3 regions of the Pseudomonas maumuensis genome follow, and region 3 is predicted to be linked to each of the others. Evidence: riboswitches for the same ligand, from Rfam matches in the RefSeq annotation. Region 3 holds a riboswitch; each other region holds the start of a gene.
The links. Region 3 has a riboswitch for cobalamin ahead of KSS90_RS10585 (ABC transporter substrate-binding protein). Riboswitches for the same ligand answer to the same signal wherever they lie in the genome.
Positions count from the first base shown of each region.

Region 1: another riboswitch for cobalamin. It lies ahead of KSS90_RS14705 (CbtB domain-containing protein); the one in region 3 lies ahead of KSS90_RS10585 (ABC transporter substrate-binding protein).
Region 2: another riboswitch for cobalamin. It lies ahead of KSS90_RS11245 (TonB-dependent receptor plug domain-containing protein); the one in region 3 lies ahead of KSS90_RS10585 (ABC transporter substrate-binding protein).

Region 1 is NZ_CP077077.1:3,307,095-3,316,771, reverse strand. It holds gene KSS90_RS25920 (methyl-accepting chemotaxis protein) at 28-522, shown strand; gene KSS90_RS14735 (transporter substrate-binding domain-containing protein) at 497-3,754, opposite strand; gene KSS90_RS14730 (response regulator transcription factor) at 3,758-4,372, opposite strand; gene KSS90_RS14725 (DUF1272 domain-containing protein) at 4,546-4,788, opposite strand; gene cobM (precorrin-4 C(11)-methyltransferase) at 4,853-5,605, opposite strand; gene KSS90_RS14715 (cobalamin biosynthesis protein) at 5,634-6,044, opposite strand; gene KSS90_RS14710 (CbtA family protein) at 6,044-6,733, opposite strand; gene KSS90_RS14705 (CbtB domain-containing protein) at 6,744-6,929, opposite strand; cobalamin riboswitch at 7,029-7,251, opposite strand; cobalamin riboswitch at 7,313-7,509, shown strand; gene cobW (cobalamin biosynthesis protein CobW) at 7,611-8,678, shown strand; gene cobN (cobaltochelatase subunit CobN) at 8,682-9,677, shown strand, end outside.
Region 2 is NZ_CP077077.1:2,464,263-2,473,939, forward strand. It holds gene KSS90_RS11235 (TonB-dependent receptor) at 1-763, opposite strand, end outside; gene KSS90_RS11240 (DUF2946 family protein) at 835-1,224, opposite strand; cobalamin riboswitch at 1,368-1,571, shown strand; gene KSS90_RS11245 (TonB-dependent receptor plug domain-containing protein) at 1,662-3,617, shown strand; gene KSS90_RS11250 ((2Fe-2S) ferredoxin domain-containing protein) at 3,629-4,357, shown strand; gene KSS90_RS11255 (ABC transporter substrate-binding protein) at 4,350-5,273, shown strand; gene KSS90_RS11260 (8-oxoguanine deaminase) at 5,279-6,637, opposite strand; gene KSS90_RS11265 (HD domain-containing phosphohydrolase) at 7,205-9,677, shown strand, end outside.
Region 3 is NZ_CP077077.1:2,292,065-2,301,741, forward strand. It holds gene KSS90_RS10545 (DNA/RNA non-specific endonuclease) at 1-514, opposite strand, end outside; partial or broken gene KSS90_RS10550 (VOC family protein) at 552-689, shown strand; gene KSS90_RS10555 (sensor domain-containing diguanylate cyclase) at 693-2,195, opposite strand; gene KSS90_RS10560 (hypothetical protein) at 2,436-2,915, opposite strand; gene KSS90_RS10565 (hypothetical protein) at 2,972-3,127, opposite strand; gene KSS90_RS10570 (hypothetical protein) at 3,411-3,731, shown strand; gene KSS90_RS10575 (ABC transporter ATP-binding protein) at 3,784-4,569, opposite strand; gene KSS90_RS10580 (FecCD family ABC transporter permease) at 4,566-5,582, opposite strand; gene KSS90_RS10585 (ABC transporter substrate-binding protein) at 5,579-6,592, opposite strand; cobalamin riboswitch at 6,703-6,900, opposite strand; gene KSS90_RS10590 (acetyltransferase domain-containing protein) at 6,928-8,088, opposite strand; gene KSS90_RS10595 (PDR/VanB family oxidoreductase) at 8,287-9,261, opposite strand; gene KSS90_RS10600 (aromatic ring-hydroxylating oxygenase subunit alpha) at 9,325-9,677, opposite strand, start outside.

The sequences.
Region 1 (9,677 bases), 1.0 Mb from region 3:
GCCGCCGACGCCGCCCATGCCAGCTCGATGCAGACCGATGCCTGCGCGCGCAAGGGTACCCAGGTGGTGCAGCAGGCGGTCGAGGTGATCGAGCAGATCTCCTGCGAACTCAATGACGCCGCCCGCACCATCGACGCGGTGAGCAAGCAGTCCGAGGTGATCGGGCAGATCGTCCTGACCATACGCGGTATCGCCGATCAGACCAACCTGTTGGCGCTGAACGCGGCCATCGAGGCGGCCCGGGCCGGCGAGCATGGCCGTGGTTTCGCCGTGGTCGCCGACGAGGTGCGCAATCTGGCGGCGCGGACCAGCAAGGCGACCCTGGAGATCGTCGAAGTGGTGCGGCAAAACCATGACCTGTCGCTGACCGCGGTGGCGAGCATGCAGTCGAGCCTGACCCGTACCGGTCTGGGCGTCGAGCTGGCCAACGAAGCCGGCACGGTGATCATGGAGATCCAGCAAGGCTCGCGGCATGTGGTGGACGCCATCAGCCAGATCAATTCGACCCTTCAATTGCACTGAGGCTCTGGCGTAACTCGAGCTCCAGGGTATGCAGGCTCGCCCGCAGCTGGGCGAGCAACTGCTCAATTGGCTGCCCCTGGGCGATGGCCTGCTCCAGAGCCTCGCAATCGTGCCTCACCCCCCTGACCTTGAGCATCCGGGCCCCGCCTTTGACCCGGTGGACCACCGGGGCAAGGGCCTTGGCTGGTGGATTAGCACCGAGCGCGTGCAGTGCCTGCAGGTCCTCGGCACTGCTTTGCGCCAGCTGCTCCAGCAGGCGTTTGACCAGACGGTTGTCGTCTTGGGTGAGGTGGCGCAGTTGCATCAGGTCGAAGCCGCTGCTGCGTTGCGTTTCGGCGGCTAGCGGCAGGCAGGCCTTGAGTGCCTGCAGACCGATCGGTTTGAACAGGCATTCGTCCATGCCGCTGTCCAGGCAGCGTTGGCGCTCCTCAGCCTGGGCATTGGCGGTCACGCCGATGATACGAACCACGGGCAGATCGTCATCGCGCTCCCGTATACGAATCTGGCGGGCCAACTCGTGGCCATCCATGACCGGCATGCTGCAGTCGGTGATGACCACGTCGAAATGACCGTCCAGCCAGAGCGTCAGCGCGGCCTCGCCCTGGTCGGCAAGCGTCACTTGGTGGCCCAGAGAACGCAGTTGCTTGTCGAGCAACAACAGATTGGCAGGGTAGTCATCGACCACCAGGATCTGCAGGGGGCCTGCGACGGTATCGATCAGGGCCTTGTCGACGGTCTCGCTGGCGGGAGGGGCGGCGCCGGGCAGGCTCAGATGCACTTCGACCTGGGTTCCCAGGCCCTCGATGCTGTTGAGGTTCAACTCACCTCCCATCAGCTCGCATAGCTCGCGGCTGATTACCAGGCCCAGGCCTGCGCCCTGGCGTGCCTGTCGGCCATCGACTTGGGAAAAGGTGGTGAACAGGCGTGTCTGGTCAATACTGCTGATACCCACGCCGCTGTCCTTGATTTGCAGGGTGACCCGAAACAGGCTGGCATCGATCGGGGCGATTGCCAGCGACACGTCGACCTGACCTTGATCGGTGAACTTGATCGCGTTGCTCAGCAGGTTCGACAGCACCTGCTTGAAGCGCAGCGGGTCGACCAGCAGCCAAGTGGGCGAGGCGGGCAGCAACGCAGCCAATGCGAGCCCTTTGAGGCGTGCGCTGCCTTCGAAGACCCGCAGGGTCGCGCGGACCAGCTCGACGAGGTTGCAGGCCACCGGTTGCAGCGTCATGTGACCGGACTCGATACGCGAGATGTCGAGCACATCGCCAATCAAATCGAGCAGGCCGATCGCCGAGCCATGCGCCGCCTCCAGCGCCTGGCTGTCGCTATGGCCGTGATGGCTTTCCTCCAGCGCCATCTCGAGTAGGCCGATCACGGCGTTCATCGGTGTGCGGATCTCGTGGCTCATGACCGCCAGGAAGGTGCTTTTCGCCCGGCTGGCCCGTTCGGCATCGTCCTTGGCCTGGCGCAGCTGTTCGAGCAATCCGCGGCTGAGCGCCAGTTGTTCCTGCAGCGCGCGCTGTGCTTCGCTGCGCTGGTGGATCAGCTTGCGCAGGTAGGTGTTCCAGAACACCACGCCAGCCAGCAGCAGGGCGGCCAGCACCAGTACCTGCAGCGCCAGCGTGCGGTAGTTGCGCCAGGGGCTGTCGCTGACCGCGGTATTGGTCCGCCACTGATTGACCAGTTGTTCCAGCTCGTCCGGGGCAATGCTCAGTAGGGCCTTGTCCAGGATCGCCTGCAGTTGCGGCTGCGCGGGGCCCACGGCGAAGGTCGCCAGCGCCGGCTCGTCACCGTGCAGGCCGGCGATGCGCAGACGGTCCTTGAAGACCTGATTGATGAAGTAGCTGGCGTTGATGTGCGAGCCGAGGGCGACATCGGCATCACGGTTGGCCACCGCTTCCATCAGTTGCAGGGGGTTTTCCACCTCGACGGTCTGCAGGTCGCCATATTGCCGTTCAAGGCCTTCGCGCAGGGGCGATCCCCTCAGCAACGCCACGCGCAGTCCTTTTAGCGGATGCTTCGGATCGAGGGCCGCCGCATCCCGGCGGGTGACCATTACCCGCGGGCTGATCATGTAGGGGCGGGTGTAACGCAGGCGTTGGGCGCGGTGCTCGCCGTAGCCGATGGCGCCGATCATGTCGGCCTTGCCCTGGGCGACCTGCTCGACCATGTCCTCGAACGACTCCGACTGGACCACCTCGAAGCGCAAGCCGGTGCGCAGCCCGATTCGCTCCAGCAGATTCAGGGCGATGCCTCGCGTTTGCTGCTGGGCATCGGTGAAGCTCAGCGGCGCCAGCGTGGTGTTGATCATTACGCTGACCTGCCGGTGTTGCGCGATCCAGTCGCGTTCCTCCTGGGTCAAGGCATCGAGGCGGCGATCGAGCAACAGGCTGGTGCCGCCGCCAGCCCAGCGCCGCAGGATGTTCAACCGCTCGCTGTCGGCGATGCGCCCCAGGGCCAGGTCGACCAACTGCAGCAGGCGTTGGTTGTTCTGGGTCAGGGCGAAGGCGAAGCTGCTGGCCGGGGTCTTGACGAAGTGATCGACCTTGACAGTTTCCTGAAAGCCTTTGGCGATCGCATAGTCGGTACTGATGGCGTCACCCAGGTAGGCATCGGCCTGCCCCAGGGCCACTGCGGCGACTCCGGCGAGAGTCGAGCGATAAAGGCTCAGTTGGGCATGCGGGTAGAGGTGTTGCACCGCCTGCAGGGGCAGGTAGTGATCGACCATGGCCAGGCGCAGCTCTGCCAGGTCGTCACCGTCGCGCAAGGCCTGGTCCTTGCGCGAGACGATCACCGGCAGGTCGTCGGCATAGGGCAGGCTGAGGGCCAGTTGTGCATCGTTGGCCTCGAAGGCATTGGAGCTGCCCAGCAGGTCGACTTCGCCAGCGCGCAGCGCATTCAGGGCCTGCTCGCGGCTTGCATAGCGGCGCACCTCGACCGGCACGCCCAACTGCTCGCCGATCAGGCCGGCGTAGTCCGCGCTCAGGCCTTCGTAGTCGGACTGGCTGTTGTTGATGTCGAAGGGGGGATAGTCGGGGCGCGAGCTGCCCAATACCAGGTGCTTGCGTTCATCGAGCCACTGTCGGTCGGTCGCGGCCAGCGTCAGGGGTGGCGCCGCGCTCAGCGCGCGGGCCAGCAGGTGGCGATGCTCGCTGGGCATTCCACCCTGCGCGGGCAATGCCGGCAGCATGGCCAGCAGCATGCACAGCAGGGTGCCTTTGATCATGATTCATGCCACGTGGTTGCGTTTGGCCAGGTCGACCATTTCCACCAACGACTCGACCTTGAGCTTTTCCATGATCCGGCCGCGATAGGTGCTGATGGTCTTGGCACTGAGGTTCATCTGCTCACCGATCAGCTTGTTGCTCTGGCCGGCACTGAGCCGGCGCAGCACTTCCATTTCGCGGTTGGACAGCAGTGCCAGGCGTTCGGTCTCGCTTTCCAGGGTGTTGCTGTTGACTGCCATCTGCGGAAACGTCGAGTAGCCTTTGACCAGTGCCTTGAGGGCGAAGAGCAGGGCATCGAGGTCTTCGTCCTTGTTGACGAACGCCGAGATGCCGGCGTCCATGCAGCGGCGCACGTAAAGGTCGGCGGGCTGCCCGGTGAGGGCCATGATCCGCGGAGGAGGCTCGATCAGTTTGAGGCGCTTGATCACCTCCATGCCGTCGAGGTCAGGCAGGCCGATGTCGAGGATGACTACGTCTGCCTTGGTCTGCTCGGCCAGGCGGGCGGCCTCTTTGCCTTTACCGGTTTCCCCTACGACGGTGAAGCGTTCGCGTTCGAGCAGCATGCGTACGGCGAGTCGCACAATGTGGTGGTCATCGACCAACAGCACGGATGTCATTCAGGTAACTCCTGTCAAAGTGCAGCCCGTTTTCAGCCTTGCATTCAAGGTACTGGGCTGCGGACTTGCTGGGCAGCGCGCACCTTACGGACATTCAGGATCCTTGGTAATAGGCGAGTATAGGTGTGTTGAAAATCCAGTACCAATATGTAGAAAATTCCTACAAGTCGGATTCAGGCGCAGGGAGCGTGGGGTTTGATTACCCGCTGCGTGGAGGCCGGGTTGTTCGCCAGCACCTTGCCGACGCGAGTGGGGCGCGTCACCAGTTGACCGCCGCAGTTCGGGCAGCGGTCATGAAAGTGGCGCACGTTGCAGGCACGGCAGAAGGTGCATTCGAACGAGCAGATCAGCGCGTCCGTGCTTTCGGGAGGCAGGTCGGTGTCGCAGCATTCGCAGTTGGGGCGCAGGTCGAGCATGGTCGGGGTTTCCATCCAGTTGGAAGGCCCAGTGTGCTCCGCCGTCACCCGCTCGGCAATCGCTTCATGGGCCGGGGCGATAGAGGTGGGCGTGGCCGGCGCGGTACAGGGCCGAATCGGCGAAGGGGGCATCGCCCAGGACATGGCCGACGAGGATCAGCGCGGTACGCCGGAAGCCCTTGGCAGCTGCGCGCTCGGCGATGTCCGCCAGGGTGCCCTTGACCCAGTCCTGGTCTGGCCAGGTGGCGCGATGGACCACGGCGACCGGGCAGTCGGCGCCATAATGCGGCAACAGCTGCTCGACAATCCGCGGCAGATGACGCACGCCCAGGTGGATAGCCAGGGTGCTGCCATGGCGGGCCAGGTCGGCCAGTTGCTCACCGGCTGGCATCGGCGAGCTGTCACCGTAGCGGGTGAGAATCACTGTCTGCGCCACGTCGGGCAGTGTCAGCTCGCAACCCAGCAGCGCGGCGCTGGCGGCGGTGGCGGTCACGCCGGGGATGATCTGGTAATCGATGGCCAGCTCACGCAGATGGCGGATCTGTTCGCCGATGGCGCCATACAGACTGGGGTCGCCGCTGTGTACACGGGCGACGTTCTGGCCGTTGGCATGGGCCTGGCGCATGGCCTCGATGATCTGCTCCAGGTGCAGCTCAGCGCTGTTGATCACGGTATGCGCCTGATGACCCTCGAGCACCGCAGCCGGTACCAGCGAGCCTGCGTAGATGATCACCGGGCATTGGTGGATCAGGCGCTGGCCTTTGACCGTGATCAGCTCCGGATCGCCGGGGCCGGCACCGATGAAATAGACCGTCATGGGGGTTCCTTGCAGGTAAAGGGGCGGATTATCCACCCATGGCCAGGGCCAGGGTAGCGCCGCCGAGCCCTTGCCTTGGTACATGCAGGCGCGGCGTGGCGCCTGTGCGCCCGGCCAGGGCCAGGGCCGCGCTTTCGGCGACGCCCCAGCAGCCCGTCTGCGCGTATACGGTCGCCGAGCGCTGGCTGAGCAGGGCCTCGAAGCTCGACAAGTGGCTGCTGTCGAAGCAGATGAATGGCAGCCCGAGCCGCTCGGCCAGCGCTAGCAGGCCCGGTTCGCGCGCCTTGGGTTCGATGCTGGCGATGGCCTTCAGTGCCGACAGAGGCAGGGCGTGGTGGGTCAGGGTCTGGCGCAGCAGCACCGCGAGCGTTTCGACCGGGCAGCCACGGCGGCAACCAAAGCCGGCATACAACGCCGGCTGGGGAGCGAGGTCGCGCATCAGTGCTGGCTGGAGCGGCGGAACAACCAGGCGCTGAGCAGGCCCAAGGCCAGCCAGAACGCGGCGTTGGTCAGCCACGAAGCGATCTTGAACTGGGTCTCCAGCGCTTCGGGGGCCAGGCTTTCATGAACCGCTGGCTGTGGTGCGCCGATCAGATGCGGGATCACCAGCAGGGCGACACCCAGCACCTTGAACAGCCAGTGCTGGGCGAATACCAGCAGCGCCAGGCCGGTGGCGGTGGCGGCGGCGGTGCCGATCCACCAGGTCTGGCGCTGGCCGAGGTCGGCGGCGGCGGTGCCAGGCAGTTCCGGGGGCAGGCCCAGGGTCGGCGCCAGGCAGAACACGGCGAAGCCCGCCAGGCCCCACAGTGCGCCGGTGCTAACGCGACCAGGTTCGCGCAGGCTGTACAAGGCGGCGAGGATCAAGGCGAAACCGACGGCGACCACCAGGTTGCCGCCCGTGGTCGACAGGATGCGTTGCCAGCCATCTTCGGGCGCCCAGGCTTCGGCGCTGTGTTCATGAGGCGCGGCGGCCTCGCCATGTTCGTGGTGTTCGGCGGCGGGGGCGGCGGTTTCATAGGTTTCCGCCTGGAGAATCAGCGGTGCGACCCAGAAGCTTTGCAGCAGGGTCAGCAGCAGAGCGGCGAGCAGGCCGCTGAAGCCAGCGGTGCGAGCGATGCGCGTGATCATGCGGGGGTACTCAGTGGCAAGGGAAGGCGGCGCTGTGGCGGGTGTCGTGGGCGGCGTTGTGTACCGCCTCGATGTGCGAGAAACCGGCGAAGTACACCAGGCACAGGCCCAGCAGGCTGGCGCCGACCGCGACGATCAGTCGCTGGCTGAGGCTTACGGGAGTGGCGATACTGGGTTTGGCATGGGTGATGGGCATGACGCGTTCCTCTGCTGCTTTTGTTGTGGCAACGGGCAGGCGCGACGTCCCGGGCACGACTGACCCAGGTGATACGACAGCGCCCGCCCACCGCGGGGTGTTCTGCAAGCATGTCAGGCCGGTCTCCGGGCTGGCGAGGTGGAGTGGGGCTCCATCGATCAAACGTCACCTTCCCATGCCGCACGACGGGCACAGTGGTCTGGACGCTTCTCTCGCTTACCGTTGCGGGGGCAGCACCGGCCTTGTCGGCCCTGTGAAGGAGGCGCGACGCACCGGTTTCCCGTTTCACCCCCATTGGGGGCACCTGAATGCAATGCGCTAGCAAATCACGGGGCCGGTGCTGCGTCAATCGCCGCGGCGGTTGACCGCCAGGCAGGCACTGCGTAGCCTTGCCGGTTCGAGGTTCCCGGGCGTTGTCCCGGGCTAAGACGGGAACGCGGTACAAGCCGCGGCTGCCCCCGCAACTGTAGGCACTGAAGGGTTCGGCACAGCCACTGCGCACGCGCGGGAAGGCGCCATCCCACTGGCTTTGATGGCCGGCGGTGCAAGCCAGGAGACCTGCCTCGCAACGTTTTCGACTTTCAACCGGGCGGGGTGATCCGGTGGCGAAACAGCCAGGCCGACACGGGCCGTGGCTGTCGTCCTGCATGCCCGCGCCATTGCTGCCAAGGGCATCGCGACATGAAAACACTGGCCAAGCTTCCCGTCACCATCGTTACCGGCTTCCTCGGCTCGGGCAAGACCACCTTGCTGCGCCATATGCTCGACAATGCCCAGGGCCGCCGCATCGCGGTGATCGTCAACGAATTCGGCGAGCTGGGCATCGATGGCGAAATCCTCAAGCAGTGCAGCATCGGCTGCACCGAGGAGGAGGCCAACGGTCGCGTCTACGAGCTGGCCAATGGCTGCCTGTGCTGCACCGTGCAGGAAGAGTTTTTCCCGGTGATGCGCGAACTGGTGGCCCGCCGTGGCGACCTCGACCATATCCTTATCGAAACCAGCGGCCTGGCACTGCCCAAACCCTTGGTGCAGGCTTTCCAGTGGCCGGAGATCCGCAACGCCTGCACCGTCGACGCGGTGATTACCGTGGTCGACAGCCCGGCCGTGGCCACTGGCACCTTTGCCGCCTACCCAGACCAGGTCGATGCCCAGCGCAAGCTCGATCCCAACCTCGATCACGAGTCGCCGCTGCACGAACTGTTCGCCGACCAGTTGGCCAGCGCCGACCTGGTGGTACTGAACAAAGCTGACCTGATCGATGCCGAGGGCCTGGCCAAGGTCCGTGCCGAAGTGGCCGAGGAACTGCCGCCGGCGGTCAAGGTGATCGAGGCCAGCAGTGGTCGCCTGCCGCTGGAGGTGCTGCTGGGCGTGGGCGCCGAGTCCGAGGCGCATATCGATGGTCGCCGCACCCACCACGACAGCCATCACGACGGCGACGATCATGACGACCATGACCACGACGCCTTCGACTCGATCTCCATCGACCTGCCCGAGGCTGACGAGAGCCTGCTGCTCGATGCCTTGACGCAACTGGTCACCGAGTTCGGCATCCTGCGCGCCAAGGGCTTCGCCGCTATTCCCGGCAAGCCGATGCGCCTGCTGATCCAGGGTGTGGGCACCCGCTTCGACAAGCATTTCGACCGTGCATGGCGCAGCGAGGAGCCACGGATCACCCGCCTGGTGCTGATCGGCCAGGACCTGGACGCGACCCAGCTGGAGGCGCGCCTGCGCCAGGCCCTGGGCGCCTGACCCATGCACCTGCTGCGGACCCAGCCCGGCGGCTTCGTGCCGGACGACAGCATCGCCGACCTCGGCCAGACTCCTGCCGAGCTGGTGATCCTCTGCAGCGGTGATTCACACCTGGCGCTGCTCGCCGAAACCGCCGAGCAGTTGCCGGCGGATTTTCCCAGCGTACGCCTGGCCAACCCGATGCAGGTGCAGAACCACGCCTCGGTCGACCTGTATGTCGACCAGGTGCTGCGCCATGCCAAGGTGATCCTGGTGTCGCTGCATGGCGGCGTCGGTTATTGGCGCTACGGTGTCGAACAACTGGTCGAGCTGGCGGCACGGGGCGTGCAACTGATCCTGGTGCCCGGCGACGACCGCCCCGACCCGGAGCTGACCGGGCTGGGCACGGTACGCGGCGAACAGGCCGAGCGCCTCTGGCATTACCTGCGCCAGGGCGGCAAGGCCAATGCACTGAACCTGTTCAACTGCCTGGCCAGCCAGTGGCTGGGGCGCGCCTACCCCTGGGACGAGCCGCAGCCATTGCCGCGCACGGTGGTCTATCACCCGGCCAAGGCCAGCGCACGGCTCGAGGACTGGTACGCCGAGTGGCATCCGGAGTATCCGGTGGCGCCGCTGTTGTTCTACCGCTCCCACCTGCAGGCAGCCAACACCGCGTTCATCGATGTGTTCTGCCAGCGCCTGCAGGCTTGCGGCTTGAATCCGTTACCGATCGCCGTGGCCAGCCTCAAGGAGCGCGCCTGCCTGGACCAGGTCGAGGCTTGGCTCGACGAAGTGCAGGCGGAGGTGGTGATCAACACCACCGGCTTCGCCCTGTCCAGCCCCGAACAGCCCAATCTGCGTCCGCTGCGTCGCGACGTGCCGGTGTTGCAGGCGATCTGCGCCCAGGACAACCAGCCCGGCTGGGAGCAGAGCGAGCAGGGCCTCGGCGCCCGCGACCTGGCGATGCACATCGCCTTGCCCGAGCTGGACGGGCGCATCATCACCCGACCGGTGAGCTTC
Region 2 (9,677 bases), 170 kb from region 3:
CCTTTTCTTCCAGGTACTCGATGGCCAGGGTGTGCGACAGCTGGTCGTTGATGTCGCTGAGCAGCGAGAAGGCCAGGTTGCCGGCCCCGTTCTCCTGGCGGTCGATGTAGCCATTGGTGCTGGTGCGGCTGTAGTCGAGCCGCGCGTAGTGGCGCGGCCCGTCGCCGCTGTTGAGCGCCTGGTTGAAGCCGACCGAGGTTTCCATCGTGTCGTAGCGCCCATAGCTGATGCGGCCCTCGAAGGTGTCCTCGTCGCGGTTGGCCAGTTTGGTGATCATGTTCAGGCTGCCGCCGACGGCGCCGCTGCCGTTGAGGAACGACGACGGCCCGCCGAGCAGTTCGACACGGTCGTAGATCCATGCCCCGACCGGGCGCCCGGCGGCGCCGTACTGCAGGTTGATGCCGTTGAACAGCTGGCTGACCTGGGCGCCGTTGAAGCCGCGATACGTCACGTAGCCGCCCCAGCCGGGCGGTGCCGAGGCATTGACCCCGGGTAGCGCGTTGGCGGCGTCCTGGAAGTTGCGCGCGCCGATGCGCTGCATGGTCTTGCGGTCGGCAACGCTGACCGAGGCGGGGTTTTCGCGGGCGCTGAGGTTCAGGCGTGAGCCGCTTTCGATGGGCCGGTCGAGGTCAAGGCGGGTCGCTTCCTCGGGTTGGTCGGCGGTGGCCGTGACATTGCTGGCGGGCAGGGTGAGGGTGTCGTCCTGCGCCCAGGCGCAGGTTGCGCTGCCAACGAGCAGCGCCAAAGTGGTCATACGGAACATGCAAGGCTTCCTGGCTGAAATCGGTGAGCGCACGCCCGCTGCCGATCAGGCAGTACGTGGGCGTGGCGATGTCAGAACGCGAGAAGCGAAGCGGGGGAGGCGCGGGGATTGACCAGTGGCCAGCGCTGCTTGGGCAGGCGCGGCGCGGGTTGTCTGGGTAAGGGTTTGCTCGACTCCCCGGCGAGCAGGGCCAGCAAGCCGAAGAACACCGCCAGCAGGGTGGCGCTGAACAGGCTGGCGATCACGCAGTCGCCGCCAGCGGGCAGCACCGGGTCGGTGATGTCCTGCTCGCCCTTGAACACGCCGCTGCTGTCGGCTGCGCACCAGGCGGCGTCATCGAGGCCGGCCAGGCGCAGCCCGGCCATCTGCCCATGGCCCATGGCGCACAGCAACGAGCCGAACAGGATGCTGAAATACAGCACCCAGGCGACTTGCGATCGTGTGTGGCGGGCCAGCTTCATCGGCAAAGCTCGAAGGGAATGGGAATAGGTTCGGCGTGCGGATTCTACAACTTTTGACACATCTGCCTAGAGTGATCGGCCGATAAAAAACACGCGAAACGATTCACCGGCCTTTGCTTGACGCACCTTGCCCCAAGGTGTTCAGATGCCGACCGATTTCAGGTGTCCCATGCCGCCGCGCATGGGGTGAAACGGGAAACCGGTACGCGCTTCGCGCCAGTCCGGTGCTGCCCCCGCAACGGTATGCAAGTGATGCCTTCGACAGACCACTGTGGCCCGCGCGTCATGGGAAGGTGAAGACATCTTGTCTTGCGAGCCCGGAGACCGGCCTGGAATGTAGTAGGCAAACTCCTGCGGTGGGCGGGCATGGGCCGGTATTGGCGTGTGCGCGATCCGTGCTCCTGCGTGCTTCTGCGAAAGTCACTTTCGAGAAGAGCATGATTGCTGTGATTCACTCCCGACGTCGTTTCCCCAAGGCCCGGACCTTGTTCCTGGGCTGCCTGGCGAGCCCCCTGGCACTGGCCGCAAACACCCCCCTGATCCTCGACCAGCAGATCGTCGCCGCGCCGTCGGTGGAGTCGACCACGGTCGCCGCCATGGCCCAGTACGGCAGCAAGGTCGAGATCGTCAGCCGCGAGCAGATCGAGCGCGCCGGCCCCGGCGCCGACATCACCCGGGTGATGCAGATGTTCATCCCCGGCTTCTACGTCGCGCCGAAGAACGGCCCGTTCGACTACGGCACCTATTCGCTGCTCGGCGGGCGCAACGACGACACCCTGATCCTGCTCGACGGTGTACGCCTGAACAACCGCCTATACGGCGGCCTGTACCTGGACACCTTGCCGGCCAACGCGGTGGAGCGCATCGAGGTGCTCAAGGGCGGCCAGAGCCTGTTGTTCGGCACCCAGGCCGTGGCGGGGGTGATCAACATCGTCACACGCAGCCCGCAACGCCGCCAGACTTCGGGTGGGGTCAACCTGGGCCTGGACAGCTTCGCCGGCAACAGCAAGGACGCCCGCGTCGAGCGGGTCTTCAGCAACGGCTTCGGCGACCTGGGCCTGCTGGCCTATGTCAGCCACAACGTCTCCGACGGCTACCAGCCGTTTCGCAACCGCGACTACAGCGGCAACGTCAGCGACAAGAAGCGCGGCTACGAGGTGACCACCTTCGGTGGCAAGGCGATCCAGGCCTTCGGCGACGATGCGCGGCTGGAGCTGTTCTACCAGTACACCGACGCCAACCTCGATTTCGCCCGACCGGTGAACAATTACAAGACCACCAACGACCGCGTGCAGCAGATCGCCACGGCTACCTTCGAACAGCGCATCAGCGAGCGCCTGAGCTACTTCGTCAAGGGCCACGTCAACGACTGGGACACCCGCTACACGCGCATCAACAACCGCGCCGACGGCTCCCGCGACGTGGTCAACCACAACGACTACTGGGGCTTCACCGATTGGGGCGTGCAGGCCGAGGGCAAGGCCGAACTCGACGGCGGCCACGTGCTGGTGTTCGGTTCCGACAACCAGTGGTTCAAGGGCCAGGACGACGTGCTGGTGATCGACGACAACAAGGCCCAGGCCAATGCGTTGTATGCCCAACTGCGTCCCAGGATCGAGGCCTTGCCCAACTGGCACCCTAGCCTCGGCCTGCGCCACGAGGCCATGAGCGGCGGCGACAGCGCCACCGTCGGCATGCTCACCTCGCTGTACGACCTGAACGACAACTGGCAACTGCGCGGCCAGTATGGCAGCGCCTACAAACTGCCCAATGCCGAGCAGTTGTTCGTCAACGAGCCTGGCGACGAGATCGGCAACCGCGACCTCAAGCCCGAGAAGAGCCGCAATGCCGAGCTTGGCCTGGACTACCACGGCCTGCTGCTGGAGCGTGAGTTCAGCGCCAGCGTCAGCGTGTTCCGCCGCAAGATCACCGACTTGATCACCCTGGACGGCAGCCAGTGGGTCAACGGCCAGGGGCAGGTACAGATGCGTGGCTTCGAGGCCGATGCGCGTATCCAGCTTGACGATCAATGGAGCCTGCAGGCCGACATGACCCGCAACCTCACCGAGTCGCGCACCGGGGCAACGATCAACGACGTGCCGAGTTTCTTCGCCCGTTCGCGGCTCGGTTACGAATCGGCGGACCGCATGTGGGGGGCCGGGGGCGCCATTCGCTATATCCGCGACGTGGTCAGCTCCAAAGGTGTCGACTACGGCCATTACTCGGTGGTCGACGCCGATGCCTACCGCTACCTGGACGGCGCCCGCCAGCACCGGCTGAGCCTGCTGGTGGAGAACCTGTTCGACCGCGACTATGTCACCAGTCGGGCGAGCAATGTCGACAACCTCGGGCGGCCGTTCACCAGCGAACTGCGCTACACCTACAGCTTCTGAGGGGCGTGAGCATGGACTACCAGCGCGTGTTGTTCGTCGGCCCCGGCCTGGGTGGCGGCTCGGCGGCGGAAGCTTTCGGCGCCGAGATTCGTGACCTGCGTGGCCGCGAGGCGGGCCGGGATATCGTCGACACCCTGGAGGGTTTCGACGGGCTCTGGGCGGTGATCCGCGAGGCCCTCGACCAGGGCGTGGAACGCCTGCTGGTGGTGGACCTGGAACCCACCTCGGACAGCGCCTACCTTGACTGGCTGCGCGATGAGCTGGGGCGCTTGGCGCAAGGTCGGGCCGGCGTCTGGGTCACGGCCCAGGCCATGGGGCGGCGCGGCCTGGATGCGCGGGTGGCCTGTGCCAGCATCGGCGAGCCTACCCGCCATCTGGCGTGCGACCAGGTCAACGCGGTGGCCAGCGACCCGGACTGGTCGCGGGTGCCCGAGCATGCCCGCCAGGTGTTCCTCTGCACCGGCCCTCGCTGTGTGCGGCGCGGCGCCTTGCCGCTGTGGAAACGCCTGCGCCGGCGGTTGCTGGAGCGTGACCTGATCGAGACCCCCGGCGGCGTGCTGCTGACCCGCACCGGTTGCCAGTTTCCCTGCAATCTGGGGCCAGTGTTGACGGTGTACCCGGACGGCTACTGGTATCGGGTCCGTGATGATCGGGAGGTGGAGGAATTGGTGGAAACGCATCTAGAGGGCGGAAGGATCGCCGAAGGACTGTTGATCAAGGGAGGGACGTGCGATGCGTAAAGCCTGGCTGCTGTCGCTGGCCTTGTGCTGTGGCGCACCGGCCCTGGCCGACAGCTATCGCAACTGTGGGCAGGACTGGCAACGGCCCGCTGCGGCACCTGCGCGTATCGTCGCCCTCAACCAGCACGCGGCCGACCTGCTGCTCGCCCTCGGCGTGGGGCCGTCGATGGTCGGGGTGGCCTACCTGGACGACAACGGCGCCGCCTACAAGCAGGGCCGCTACCAGGGTGTGCCGGTGATCGCCCGGGAGTATCCGGCCAGCGAAGTGTTGTACGCGCAAAGGCCGGACCTGGTGGTCGGCGGATTCGCCACGGCCTTTGGCGATGGGATCACCTCGCGCAGCAGATTGGCCGGCAACGGGATTGCCACCTACCTGCTCGAGTCGGCCTGTAACGGCCACTCGCTGGACTACTACGGCCATGTCCGGCGTGACCTGACTGTGCTTGGCGAGCTGCTGGGCAGACAGGTGAGGGCGCAGGCATTGATCGGGGCGATGGAAACCGACCTGGCGCAGGCCAGGGCGATCGCGCCCAGCGGCAAGCCGCTGTCGGTGTTCTACCTCGACAGCGAGGTGCGGGGGCTGGACAGCGAGGGCGGACGTGGGTTCGTCACGCCGTTGCTGGCCGCCGCCGGGGCGCGCAATGTGCTTGCCGGGATCGACCAGTACCGCGTGACGATCAACCGCGAGGCATTGCTGAGCAGCGACCCCGACGTGATCCTGCTGGCCGACGCCCTGTGGTCGCCGGCCAGCCGCAAGCGTCAGCTGCTGACCCGCGACCCGGTGCTCTCGAGCCTGCGGGCGGTGCGCGAGAATCGCATGATCGATATCCCGTTCACCCAGCTGATGCCCACGCCGGCCAGCGGGCGGGTGGCCCTGGAACTGGCGCAGCGGCTCAGGGGGATGGCTGTTCCATAGCCGGCCTACTCGCCGATGACCAACTGACGCGCCAACTGGTTATGACGCTCCAGCACCCGCGGCAGGTCGACGGTGGTGATGCGCCCGTCCTGAACCACCACACGCCCGTTGATCACACTGGTGTCGACGTGGGTCGGGGTGCAGAACACCAGCGCCGCCAGTGGGTCGTGCAGGGCGCCGGCATAGGCCACATGGCCGAGGTCGAAGGCGACGAAGTCGGCGACCATGCCCGGTGCCAGGGCACCGATATCGTCACGGTTGAGCACCTTGGCACCACCCAGGGTGGCGATTTCCAGTGCTTCGCGGGCGGTCATCGCATCCGGGCCGAAGCCGACCCGTTGCAGCAGCAAGGCCTGGCGTACCTCGCCGATCATGCTGGCGCCGTCGTTGGATGCCGAACCATCGACCCCCAGCCCCACCGGCACGCCGTGGTCGCGCATCTTGCGGATCGGCGCGATGCCTGAGGCCAGGCGCATGTTCGAGCACGGGCAGTGGGCGACCCCGGTGCCGGTGCGGGCGAACAGCTCGATGCCGTGCTGGTCGAGCTGCACGCAGTGGGCATGCCACACATCGTGGCCGACCCAGCCCAGGTCCTCGGCGTATTCGGCCGGGGTCATGCCGAACTTCTCGCGGCTGTAGGCGATGTCGTTGACGTTCTCGGCCAGGTGGGTGTGCAGCGACACGCCGTACTCGCGGGCCAGGACCGCCGCTTCGCGCATCAGGTCGCGGCTGACCGAGAACGGCGAGCAGGGCGCCACCACCACGCGCCGCATCGAGCCATGGCTGGCGTCGTGGTAGTCCTCGATCAGGCGCTGGGATTCCTTGAGGATGTCGCTTTCCTTTTCCACCACCGAGTCCGGCGGCAGGCCGCCCTGGCTGCGGCCGACGCTCATGCTGCCGCGGGCGGCGTGGAAGCGCATACCGATTTCCTCGGCGGCGTGGATGCTGTCGTCGAGCTTGCAGCCGTTGGGGTAGATGTACAGGTGGTCGCTGGAGGTGGTGCAGCCCGAGAGGATCAGCTCGGCCATGGCCGTCTGGGTCGAGACCGCGATCATCTCCGGGGTCAGCCGCGCCCAGATCGGATAGAGGTTGGTCAGCCAGTTGAACAGCTCGCCGTCCTGGGCCGCCGGCACCACGCGGGTAAGGCTCTGGTACATGTGGTGGTGGGTGTTGACCAGGCCGGGGATGACCACCTTGCCGGTCATGTCGAGGATCACGTCGGCGTTTTGCGGCAGCGTTTCGCTGGGGCCGACCTGGCGGATCACGTTGTCTTCGATGTACAGGCCGCCGCGTTTGATTTCACGGCGTTCGCCGTCCATGGTCACCAGCAGTTCGGCGTTCTTGACCAGTAGGGTCTTGGGCATGTGTGTCCCCTCCCGTTTGGGATGTGTTTTCTGATTGTAGAGAGGCGCCTGGTGCATGGGCCGGGCGCACCAGGGCCGTCAGGCGCCGCGGCGTGGCCGGGCGTCGATGACAGGGGCGAACGGTTCACCGCGCACATGCGCAGGCTGCGCCATGGCGGGCGCATCGGGCAGGTGGGCAGACGGTGACAGAGCGAATGCGGCAAGCGGCATTCGGGAAGGATGCCCGGTGAAGGCGGGCGGCAGTGGATGTCGCATGGCTTGAGCCTGTCGCAATACGCAACGGCGATGACCGTTGTCGTAGGCGCGAGGCAGTGTAAACAGAATTTGCTTGTTTTGTATACGATGGATTGTTTCGACATACCGCGGCCTGCAATCGCTTCGAAAAAGTGCATGCAGTCTTATATGGCGTCGTGCCACTATCGGGCTGTCTCGCTGCCAGCGGATATCTCGGGCCGGCACGTTCGCTTGGGCTGATTACACTGTGGAAATCGCCACACGGGGAGTACCTGGGATGGGCTGCGTGTTGATAGGGCAGACTGGACGGGCGTCCGCTCGAGGTAGACGGCCATGAACAACCGTGGCCGGAGCATTTCCCTGCAGTGGCTGGTGGCATTGGCGATCATGCTGGGCATGCTGGCGCTGGGCGCGGCCCTGGCCTGGCAAGGCTACCTGGGCGTGCGCCAGGCCCTGGTGGCCGCCGCCGGCGATGCCGCCCAGCAGGTCGGCCGGACCATCGACGAGCGCGCCCGGCGCCTGGTCGACCCGGTGCAGAGCAGCATTCGCCTGCTGGCCTATAGCCCGGCGTCAAGCACGTTGGCCGAGCGTCTCGAGCAACTGCCGCAACTGGTCGAGAGCCTGCGCGCCAACCGCATGCTCAGCGCCGCCTACGTCGGTTACCCCAATGGTGAATTCCTGCTGGTGCGCCGCTTGCGCGACCCGCAACTGTTGCAGCGCTTCGCGGCACCGGCGGACACGGCGTTCCTGGTGCAGACCGTCACCCTGGGTGCCGATGGCGCGATGCAGGGCGAGTGGCGCTTCTATGACCCGGCACTGACCTTGTTGCAGCGCCAGGGCAAGCCCGACTACCAATACGATCCACGCCAACGCCCCTGGTTCATCGAAGCCAGCGCGCAGCCCGAGACCGTACTCACTCGCCCCTACGTGTTCTTCACCACCCGCGAGATCGGCCTGACCATGGCCCAGCGCAGCGCCGAGGGTACGGCGGTGATCGGCATGGATGTCTCGGTCAACGATCTGGCCAGCGAGAGCCGCGACCTGCGCATCACCGCCGGCACCGAGATCGCCGTGGTCGACGACCAGGGCAATGTGGTGGCCTATCCGGACCTGCAACGGGTGGTCGTGCGCGAGGGCGACACCGTGCGTCTGTCGCGCATTGGCGAGCTGGGTATCGCCAGCCTTGCGCATATCTACGCCGACATGCCCCAGGGCGCGAGCCCGCAGCCATATCAGGTGCAGGGGCAGACCTGGTATGGCATGCGCGTGCCGCTGACCTCCATGGCCGGGCAGGACCTACAGGTGCTGATCGCCGTGCCGGCCCACGAACTGCTGGCCGGCGCGCGCAAGGTGCTGTTCGAGCAGCTGCTCTGGGCCGTAGCCGTGGCAGCCGTGTTGTTGTTGCTTGGTGGGCTGCTGGGCCGACGCATTGGCCTTCCGTTGCGCCGGCTGACCGAGCAGGTGCAGGGCCTGGCCAGTTTCGATTTCAGCCGTGAGGTGGGCGTTGTCTCGCGGGTCTCCGAAGTGCGTGAACTGAGCCGGGTGCTGAGCCGCATGTCCGGCACCATCCGCAACTTCCAGGCGATCACCCTCACGCTTAGCCGCGAGACCCAACTCGAAGGCATGCTCGACGGCGTGCTCAATCACCTGGTGGCGGCAGCGGGGGTCAGCGCCGGTGCGGTGTATCTGTACGACGACAACACTCGGTTGCGCCTGGCCGCCGCCAGTCGCGGCCATGACTACCCCAAGGAACTGGAGGTGCCTGAAGGCGAGCGGCATGACCTGGCCAGCGCGGTGACCCAGGCCCTCGCATGGCAAGGGCGCAGCCTGGCGGTGGTGCTCAATGACCGCGGCCAGGCGCTGCTCGGCATCCTGGTGCTGCAACTCGCCGATGCGAACGCAGCCGTGGGCCAGCCGTTCCAACGCTTCGTCGAGGAGCTGTCCGGTGCCGCCGCCGTGGCCATCGAGACCCGCCAGTTGGTCGAGGCCCAACAGCGCCTGCTGGACGCCATGATCAAGTTGCTGGCCGACGCCATCGACGCCAAGAGCCCCTATACCGGTGGCCATTGCGAACGGGTGCCGCAGCTGGCGCAGATGCTCCTGGACCAGGCCGTGCAGGCTGACAGCGGCCCCTATGCCGACTTCAGCATGAGCGAGGCCGAGCGCTACGAATTCCGCGTGGCCGCCTGGCTGCACGACTGCGGCAAGATCACCAGCCCCGAATACGTGGTGGACAAGGCGACCAAGCTCGAGACCCTGTACAACCGCATCCACGAGGTGCGCATGCGCTTCGAGGTGCTCTGGCGCGATGCCGAGGTCGCCTACTGGCAAGGCGTGGCCAACGGCGATGATGAGCCGGCGCTGCGGCGCACGCTGGAGGTATGCCGGGCAACCTTGCAGGAGGAGTTCGCCTTCGTCGCCAACGCCAACATCGGTGGCGAGTTCATGCAGGAGGCCGATATCGAGCGCCTGCGCACTATCGGCCAGCGCCGCTGGCGGCGGCACTTCGACAACCGCCTGGGCATCTCCCGCGACGAGGCGGCCCGGTTCACCGACACCTCGGCGGCAACCTTGCCAGTGGACGAGCCCCTGCTTGCCGACCGTGATGAACACCGGGTGCCCTGGGGCGATCGTAAGCCGCCGGTGGCCAAGGACGACCCGCGCAACCACTGGGGTTTCGACATGCGCCTGCCGGCCCATGCCAGCAACCACGGCGAGCTGTATAACCTGTCGATCCGTCGCGGCACGCTCAACGACGAAGAGCGCTTCAAGATCAACGAGCACATCGTGCAGACCATCATCATGC
Region 3 (9,677 bases):
AGGCATCGTTGTCCAGGGCCGCGCCGGCATGGCCGAACACCACGCCACCGATGACTGTCACCGGGTGCAGGTCGCGGTAGCACTCGGTCAGCAGTTCGGTCTGGTACCAGGTACGGCTGTTGTGCGCGGCCAGTTGCGGGACGATGTTGCTCATCAGGTTGGAGGCGTCCATCGCCGCCCGGTCGTCGTCGAAATGATTGTTGGCCGCCAGGTGGCCGCGATGGTAGCCCTTGGGCGTCGAGTAGGCCTTGGTCGAGAACTGGCCTTTGCAGCCTTCGGGCAGGCTACGGTCGATACGGAAGTTGTCGATGCGTTGCAGCAGCCCCTGATCTTTGCCAAGGCTGAAGCTGAAGCGGTGCGGCTCGCCGCGCTGGCAATCGTACCAGAGGCGGAAACGACCGTGGTCGAGCAGGGTCAGCGGCGTTGCGGCAGGGTCGGGGGCTGGCGGCGAGGGCAGGCGAGGCATGCAAGAGGTAAGGCTGAGGGCCGCCAACAGGAACAGCAAACGGCGCATGACGCGTCTTCCTTGAACAAAGCGCGGGATGTTACAGCAGTCTGGCCAGCGGCGTATCGAGGCGGTCGGCGCGCGCATCAGTCGCGCGGTGCTCGCGTTTCCTGGCGGGCACCGTTTGCGCTTCATCGATCCGGACGGCTATGAGCTGGCGGTGTGGACGGCGAGCGCCGTCTAGGTGTCAGGCTGGGTGGTCGATGCACACACGGTTTCGCCCTTGCTGCTTGGCCCGGTAGAGCGCATGGTCGGCCCTGCGCAGGGTGTCCGCGGGGTCGTCACCTGCCAGGGGCTGCCAGCTGGCCACGCCCAGGGAGATCGTAATTCCGCCAACGGGCTCGATCGGGGTGTACTCCACGTTCAGGCGCAAATGGCCGGCGATGGCGGTTGCCACCTCCAGCGCTGCGCCCGGCAACAGCATCAGGAACTCCTCGCCACCGGTGCGGCACAACAGATCGCCCTCACGGCAGGTGCCACGCATCAAGCCTGCCAGCCGCTGTAGCACCAGATCGCCGATATCATGACCGTGGCTGTCGTTGACTTGTTTGAAATGGTCGATGTCCAGCACCACCACGGAGAAACCACGTTTCTCGGCCTGCAGCAAACGCAGTGTCTGCTGCAGGCCACGGCGGTTGAACAGGCCGGTCAGCGGGTCGGTCTGGGCGTCGTGGTTGAGCCGACCGATGCGTTCCTGCAAAAGGTTCAGGCCGAACAGCAGGGCGCGCTTGAGCTCCGCGGCCTCGGCATACCAGGCTCGGACCTGGTGGATACGTTCGGTGGGCTGTTGCCCGCCCGTGCCGCGGGCGACCGTGGCCAGTTGCCGGAGCGGATGGGCGATGACTTGCGTCAGCCAGTACAGCAGCAGGCAGCCGAGCAGGGCCAGTGGCGCGGAAATGGCCACGACATTGAGGACTAGCTGGCGCAGCGGCGCCACGGTCTGTTGCAGCGGTTGCTGGGAAACGATGGCCCAGCCGGTGCTTGGCACCGTGGCGAAACCGGCCAGCATCTCCACGCCCTGGCTGTTCACCAGTCTCCGGGTGCCTTGGAGGAGGCCGGGCAGTTCGTCGAGCAGCGTGTTGTCGCCCACCAGGGTGCCGACCCGCTGACTGTCGGGGTGAAACAGCAGCCGGCGGTTGCGATCTACCACGTAGAGGTACGAGCCGTTCTGGTAGAAATGCGTGCCCAGCAGGCTGTTGAGCAGGTTGCGCTCGCGCAGGTACAGGCTGCCGCCGATGTAGCCCTGGTAGTGCCCGTTGGCGTCGAAGATCGGTTGCGACACTATCACCAGCAGGTTGTTGGCCACCGACAGGAAGGGCGTGGATACCAGTGTGCGGCGTTCGCGCAAGGCCTCCAGGGCAGCGGGCGAGCTGGCTTGGGTCCCGGCCAGGTGCTGCAGCGGTGCTGGCGAAAGCGTGCGCACCACACCCTGGGCGTCGACCCGCAAGGTGGAGTTGAATAGGTTGCTTTGCTGCTGCAGGCGGTCGATCTCGGCCTGCACCAACTGATCGTCATCAGGGTGCAGGGCGCATTGGCTGGCGCTGTAGGCCAGTTGCTGCAAGGCATTGCCCAAGGTGGTCTCGGTCACGGCGGCCAGTTTGGCGGCATAGGCACGGTTGGCTTCCAGGGCGCTGTCGATCAGCAGTTGGCGTTGCACCCGATAGCTGGCGAAGTAACTGGCCAGCAGCATCACCAGCGCGGTGGTGGCGCAGAGCGCAAGTATGAGTGTGCGCAGGTCGGGGCGCCGTTTGTGGGGGGAAACGTATCGCAATCCTTGGCCTCGTGGGATACAGCGGGTGGTTCACCCTACGCGCTTGGCGCAAGGTGAACCATGCATACGGACAATTGCAGGCTTAGCTGATCGGGTGCGCTCAGATTTCTTACAGTAATCATGGATTTTGCCGCGATGGTGCCCCGTGCTTACCCGGCATCAGGGCGCGGCCTGCTCCAGGGCCCGCAGGTCATCTTCGACCTGCTGCATGCGCGCTTGTGCCAGGGCCTGGACCTTGGTATCGCTGGCGCTCTCGCGCATCAGGCGGGTGAGTTTTTCGCTCAGGCGCTTGCCCTCGTCGCTCTGGCTTAGCGCCTTGGCCTTGGCCGGGTCGCGGGTGACCTGGACGATGGTGGCGAACTCGGTATCGTTGAAGTTTTCTTCGCTGTACAGCTTGAACAGGTCCTGGCGCTGGTCCTCGACGGTGAGGTGCTTGCGCAGCACTGCCTTGATCTTGTCCTGGGGCACCTGTGCATGGGTCATGGCCAGCAGCCCGGCCATGCGCTCGATGTTGTGGTCGTAGGCTTCCTGCAAGGGCAAGTTGGCGAGGATCTGTTCCTCACGGCTGGGCTTTTGGTCGCAGGCGGCGAGGGCGCCGAGCAGGAGCACGGGCAATAGTAGTCGGGTCAGGCGGGGCATGGGGCAGCCTTGGGCACGGTAAGGCTTGCGAGTCTACTGCAAACGCGGTGGGAAATTCAGCGTTGCAACGGATTGCGCAGGCGTACCCAGACAATCGCCGGCAGGGCCATCAGCAGCCATTTCAGGTAGCGGTTCACTTCGTAGTGCTCGCAGGCGATACCGATGGCCGTGCAGACCACCACCACCGCCACGAACTGGATCATTCTTTCCATCGGTAGAGTTCCATCATTGCTGGGGCCAAAAGGGCCGCGGCGCGCACTTTAGCAGGTGGTGCGGGGGACCGAGGGTGGTATGCCATACGGCGTAACACTTTCACGGCGGCATGTGGCTGCCAGCTTGCTTATCGTGCGGCAATCCTGGCGTCCAAGGCGTTATCACATCCGGTGTCTGATAGGCCATCCCAACCGACACCGGCACTGCTCAACACCGTGTTCATTTCCATTCCCGCCGCATTCGCCTACCGTCTCCTTCCATCCCATCACAAGGAGATCACGCATGCCCGAGCTTGCGTTGTACAAGGTGAAACTGCTGGACGAATTCGAGGCCCGCGAAGATGACTGGAGTTTCGGCCACTTCGAGCGCCGGCTGACCCAAGTCAAGCCCGCCGCCAACTATCAGGATGCCAAGGGCATCATCAAGGCCGCGCACCTGGCGAACAACTGGCCGAACACGGTAAAGCGCTACCTGCTGAGCAACTACCAGGTACACGGCAATGTCAGCAGCGAGCTGACCGAAACCTTCATGCAAGTGCTGGCCAGCCTGACGCCGCAGGAGATGAAGGACTGGAAGCTACCGCAGGTAAACCAACCGGCCTGATCACCGACAAGCCGGCAATGCGCCGCGTCAGCGGCGCTTTGCGTCACATTGCTCAGGCACGAAACCGCAGCACCCGCGCCCCATCATATGGATCGACCAGGTAGTGCCCATGCACCCCGAACGTCCCCAACAACCGCTCCGGCGTCAGCACCGCCTCCGGCTTGCCTAGCGCAACCAACCGCCCCTGATCGAGCACGGCCAGCCGGTCGCAGGTCAATGCCTGGTTGAGATCATGCAAGGCCACCAGCGTCGTCACCGCCAGCGCCTGCACCTGGCGCAGCAAACCGAGCTGGTGCTGGATGTCGAGATGGTTGGTCGGCTCGTCGAGCAACAACACCTGCGGCCGTTGCGCCAGGGCCCGGGCGATATGCACGCGCTGGCGTTCGCCACCGGACAGTTCGCCCCATAGCCGTCGGCGCAGGTGGCTAGCGTCGGCGTCGGCCAGCGCCTGTTCGACGATGGCGCGGTCATCGTTGCCGAACGGTGCCAGGGCCGAGAGCCAGGGTGTACGGCCCAGGGCGACGGCGTCATACACGCTGATGGCGTCCAGGGTGTCGGCCTGTTGCTCGACCAGGGCCAGGCGTTGAGCGATATGCCGCCGTGGCATGCGTTCCAGCGCGTCGCCGAGCAGGCGCACGCTGCCACTGCTTGGGGTGCGCAGGCCGGCGAGCAGCTTGAGCAGGGTGGACTTGCCCGAGCCGTTGGGGCCGACCACGCCCAAGGTTTCGCCGGGCAGCACGCTCAGGTCGACAGCCTGCAGCACATCGCGCCCACCCAGGCGCAGACCAAGCCCTTGGCAGCTGAGCGGCGCCTCGACGATGGCGGTCATCACGCTCATGGGCGCCCCCGGCGGCTGACCAGGATCAGCGCGAACAGCGGCGCGCCGATCAAGGCCGTGACCACGCCCACCGGGATCACCTGGCCGGCGATCAGGGTACGCGAGAGGATGTCGGCGACGATCAGGAACAGCGCACCGCCCAGGGCGCTGGCCGGCAGCAGACGGCTATGCCCGGGGCCGAGCAACAGGCGCAGGGCATGGGGAATGACCAGGCCGACGAAGCCGATGGCACCGACGATGGACACCATCACCGCGGTGACCAGCGCCGCGCAGCTGATCAGCAGCAGCTGTGTGCGGCGCACCGGTACGCCCAGCGAGGCCGCCGAGTCGGCGCCGAAGGTGAAGGCGTCCAGTGCCCGGCGCTGCCACAGGCATATCGCGAGGCCGAACAGGGCGACTGGCACCGCCAGCCACACCGACGGCCAGCGCACGCCGCTGAGGTTGCCCAGCAGCCAGAACAGGATGCCGCGGGCCTGCTCGGCGGTGGCCGACTTGGTGATGAGGAAGGCGGTGAGGGCGTTGAACAGTTGCGAGCCGGCGATGCCGGCGAGGATCACCTGGGCGTTGTCCTGGCGGCTGCCACTGGCGCGCGACAGCAGCAACACCAGGGCGAACGCCGCCAGCGCGCCGATGAAGGCGCCGGCCGACAGCGACAGCACCGCGCCGCCCAGGCCGAACAGCCCCACCGCCACGGCACCGGTCGAGGCGCCGGCCGATAGGCCCAGCAGGTACGGCTCGGCCAACGGGTTGCGCAGCAGCGCCTGGAGGATCACCCCGCAGGTCGCCAGCCCCGCACCGCAAGCGGCGGCGACCAGGGTGCGCGGCAGGCGGTAGTTCCAGACGATGCCGGCGTCGATCGGGTCGACGGCATGGCCGGCCTGCCACAGCTGGTTGGCCAGCACCTGCCAGATCGCCTCGGTACTTACCCGGGTCTCGCCGATGGCGATCCCAGCCAGCATGGCCACGCACAGGGCGAGCAAAGCAAAGAGGCTGATGGGCAGCAGGCGGCTCATGGCTGCGGTGCTTTACCGCTGGCGAAGGCGCTGGACAGCACATCCAGGCCGCGGAACAGACGAATGCCGGCCTGCATGGCGTCGGCGTCGAGGACGATGATGCGGCCGTGCTTGACGGCGTCCATGTTGCGCGTGACCGGGTCGTTGCGCAGGAAATCGAGTTTCAGCTGGTAATCGTCGGCCGGGTAGCGGCGGCGGTCCATGCGCGCAACGATCAGCCAGGTGGGGTTGGCCCTGGCCAGGGTTTCCCAGCCCACGGTAGGCCATTCTTCGCTGGACTCGACCACGTTGCGCACGCCGAGGGTCTGCAGCATGTAGTCGGCCACGCCCTGGCGCCCGGCGACATAGGGGTCGGTCTTGAGGTCGGCGCTGGAGAACCAGAACAGCGCGCTGGTGTGCGCCAGGTCCTGGCCGGCCAGGCGCTGCCTGGCCCGTTCCAGCTGGCCCTGGAGCTCGGCATTCAGGCGTGCGCCACGCTCCTGCACGTCGAAGATCTCGGCCAGCTGGCTGACGCTCTTGTAGATGCTCTGCACCTTGAACGGCTGCAGGCGGGTGCCGTCGGCACCCACCAGATTGTCCTTGCCCTCGCAGTCCGAGGGCAGCAGGTAGGTGGGGATGCCCAGCTCCTGGAACTGCTCGCGGGTGCCGACCGCGCCCTGGGCGCCGATCATCCATTCGAACTGCGCCGTCACCAGTTGCGGACGTTTGCCGACCACCGCTTCGAAGCTCGGTTCGTTGTCGGCCAGGCGTGGGATCTTGTCGTTCTGTGCCTTGAATTCCGGCAGCACGTTGTTGAACCACAGCGAGGTGCCGGCCAGCCGCTCACCCAGGCCCAGGGCATAGAGCAGCTCGGTGCCGGCCTGGCCGACGGTCACCGCCCGTTGCGGGGCCTGGGTGAAGGTCTGCGGCATGCCGCAGTTGTCGACGGTCAGCGGGTACTGGGTCGCGCTGGCGTGGGCCAGGCTCGACAGGGACAGGCCGGCGAGGAGGACGGCGAGGCGGTGCGGCATGGTGGGGCGATCTCCTGAGTGGTACACGGAATGGCCCACGGACAGGCATCGCCAGGCAGCCTGCGAAAGCACGCGGCCAGGGGCGGATGACCATCCCGGACACCCCGCCGGTTGGTGAATGCGTGCCGGCAGGTCTCCTGACTGGTGCGTCCAGGCCGGCGCCAGCCTTCCCGGGTCGGCAGACCCAGTGGCATCGATGGCGCAGGCTCGGCACCTACAGTTGCGGGGGCAGTTCCCTTTGGATCGCCAGCGGCGAGCCCGGGATTCCCTTTTGATTCCGTGTGGAAACCGGCGGGCGGCATGGTAGACCATCGGACTGTCGGGTGAAAACGCTTTTACAGGTACTTGAGCCAGGCGATATCGCGCCGGCGCGCTTTCAGCCGGGCAAACCAGCGCACCGGCAGGTACAGGGTAAGTGGCAGCAGCACGGCGGTCAGCCACACCGCGCCGATACCATCGAAACCGAAAAAGCGGCCCTGGTTCAGGCCGAACAGCGCCACGCAGGCCACGTAAAGCAGCTTGAGCGCATACAGGTGCAGCAGGTAGAAGAACATCGGCGCGGCGCCGAACACCGCAAGCGGGCCGATCCAGCGGGCGTCGCCGGCACGCTCGAAGCCGCGCAGCAGGAGCAGGCCGACGCCGAGGGTCAGGGCCAGGAACAGCAGCGACGGTGGGTACTTGGTGATATTGAAGAAGCTCATCAGCGTCTGCCCGACGCTGGCGTAGAGGCTCCAGGGGGCTTCGCCATAGCCATTGAGCAGGCGCAACGCGCTGAACCCCAGCAGCAAGGTGGCGCCGGACCATAGCAGGCGCTGCTGGCGCTTGCCGGCGTCGCTGCTCCGCGCGAACCACGGGCCGAGCCCATAACCCAGGGCGATCACGCCGATCCATGGCAACAGCGGGTAGGACGTGCGTAGGCGCAGATGTTCGCCCACTTCCAGCCAACTGCGCTCATGCAGGATCGCCCATGGCACATGCAGCGCCGATTCCGGCCCGAAGTGCAGGCCATCGAGCAGGTTGTGACCGGCGACGATCAGCGCGCCAAGGGCGAGCAGCGCCGGGCGCGGCAGCCACACCAGCAGCGACAGGGCGAGCATGCTCAGGCCGATGGCCCAGATCACCTGCAGGTAGATCACGCTCGGTGGCAACTGGAAGGTCCAGGCGAAGTTGACCAGGGTGAATTCCAGCACAACCAGGAACAGACCGCGCTTGAACAGGAACACCGAGACATCGCCCCGGCCGTGGTGTTTTTCGCCGTAGAGCCAGGCAGCCAGCCCGGTGAGCAGCACGAACACCGGTGCGCACAGATGCGCCAGGGTGCGGCTGGCGAACAGGCTGGGTTCGGTGGCGTCGATCGCGTCGATGGTCATCGGGTCGCTGACCTGGCGATGCAGGAAGAAGGTTTCGCGCACGTGGTCCAGCAGCATGAACAGGATCACCAGACCGCGCAGGGCGTCGATGCTTTGCAGGCGTTGGGGGAGTTGGGGGCTGGCCATCGAGGAAAGTCGCAAACAGAGAAAGTAAAATGTTATCTCATAACAATTACTGAATCCACAGGGACGCATTGGTGTCGACTCGACCGGCGCCATCGCGGGGTAAGCCCGCTCCTAGTAGGGGGAGCGCATGACCTGTAGGAGCAGGCTTGCCCGCGATGGCATCGTGCGCTCCACTGGAGCGCGATCTGGCTCTGGCCCTTAGAGATCCAGCACCAACCGCGCCGAGCGCGCCCGCGACACGCACAGCATCATGCTCTGCTGCGCGGCTTTTTCCTCGTCGCTCAAGTACTGATCGAAATGCTCGGCCTCGCCTTCGAGGATCGCTGTCTCGCAGGTGCCGCACACCCCTTCACGGCACAGGCACTCGACCTTCGCGGCCTTGGACTTCTCGATGGCCTGGAGGATGGTCATGCCTTCCTCGACTTGCAGCTCGGTGCCCGAGCGGGCCAGCACCACGGTGAAGGCCGAACCTGTGGCCGGCGCGGCAGCGGCGAACTGTTCCCAATGCACACGGGACTCGGCGATGCCAGCGGCGGCGGCGGTGGCGATCACCGCGTCGATCAGCGGCTTGGGCCCGCACACATAGAGGTGGGCGTCATCGGCCAGGCCCGCGCACAGCGCGGCGAGGTCGAGCTTGCGGTCCAGGCTGTCGATGTAGAACCGCGTGTTGCCGGCATGCGGGCCTTGTTCCAGGTCGCCCTGGAAGGCGCCGTGTTCCGGGGCGCGGAAGGCGTAGTGCAGCTCGTAGGGAGTGGCGCCACCTTCCAGCTCGTGCAACTGCGCCAGGAACGGGGTGATGCCGATGCCGCCGGCGATCAGCACGTGGCGCCCGGCATCGGCGTTCAGGGCGAACAGGTTGTTGGGTGTGGAGATGGTCAGCTCGCTGCCCACCGCGACCTGGTTGTGCATGAACGCCGAACCGCCCTTGGACTGCTCCTCGAGCCGCACGCCGATCTGGTAGCTGTGCAACTGGCGCGGATCGCTCATCAGCGAGTAGGCATTGCTGAACTGGCTGCCGCAGGGCGACTGCATCTGCACGATCACGTGGCTGCCGCCGCTGAAGGCGGGCAGGGCGCCGCCGTCGGCGCGGGCCAGGGTGAAGCGCTTGATCTGTGGCGTGGCCTGTTCCACACCGGTCACGCGCACCTTGAACATCTCGTATTGCTTGGCCATGGCGTACCTCGACAACGAAGCCCCGCGCCAGGCCCTGGCGCGGGGCGGGGAGCTGGCGTGTGTTCAGTCGTCCAGGTGGGCGACCGCGATCAGGTTGTGGAAGTGGGCGATGCCGTGCTCGCTGACGCCGCTGCGCTGGGCGTCGACCATGATCCGGCCCTGGCCACGGTAGCCGCGGGACTTCAGGCCTTTCTGCACGCTCTCGACCAGGCGCAGGTCTTCCGGGCGGAACACTTCGCGGTACCAGTCGATCAGCTTCTGCTGCTCTTCGGTGATGTCCTTGTTGAGGAAGTAGACGTCGTAGTGCTGCAGGGTGGTTTCGGCATCGACCGGGAACTCGTAGATCACGGTCATGAAGTTGGCCCCTGGCGGTACGTTGAACATGGTGCATGGCCAGGCCCAGAAGCCGGCGAAGG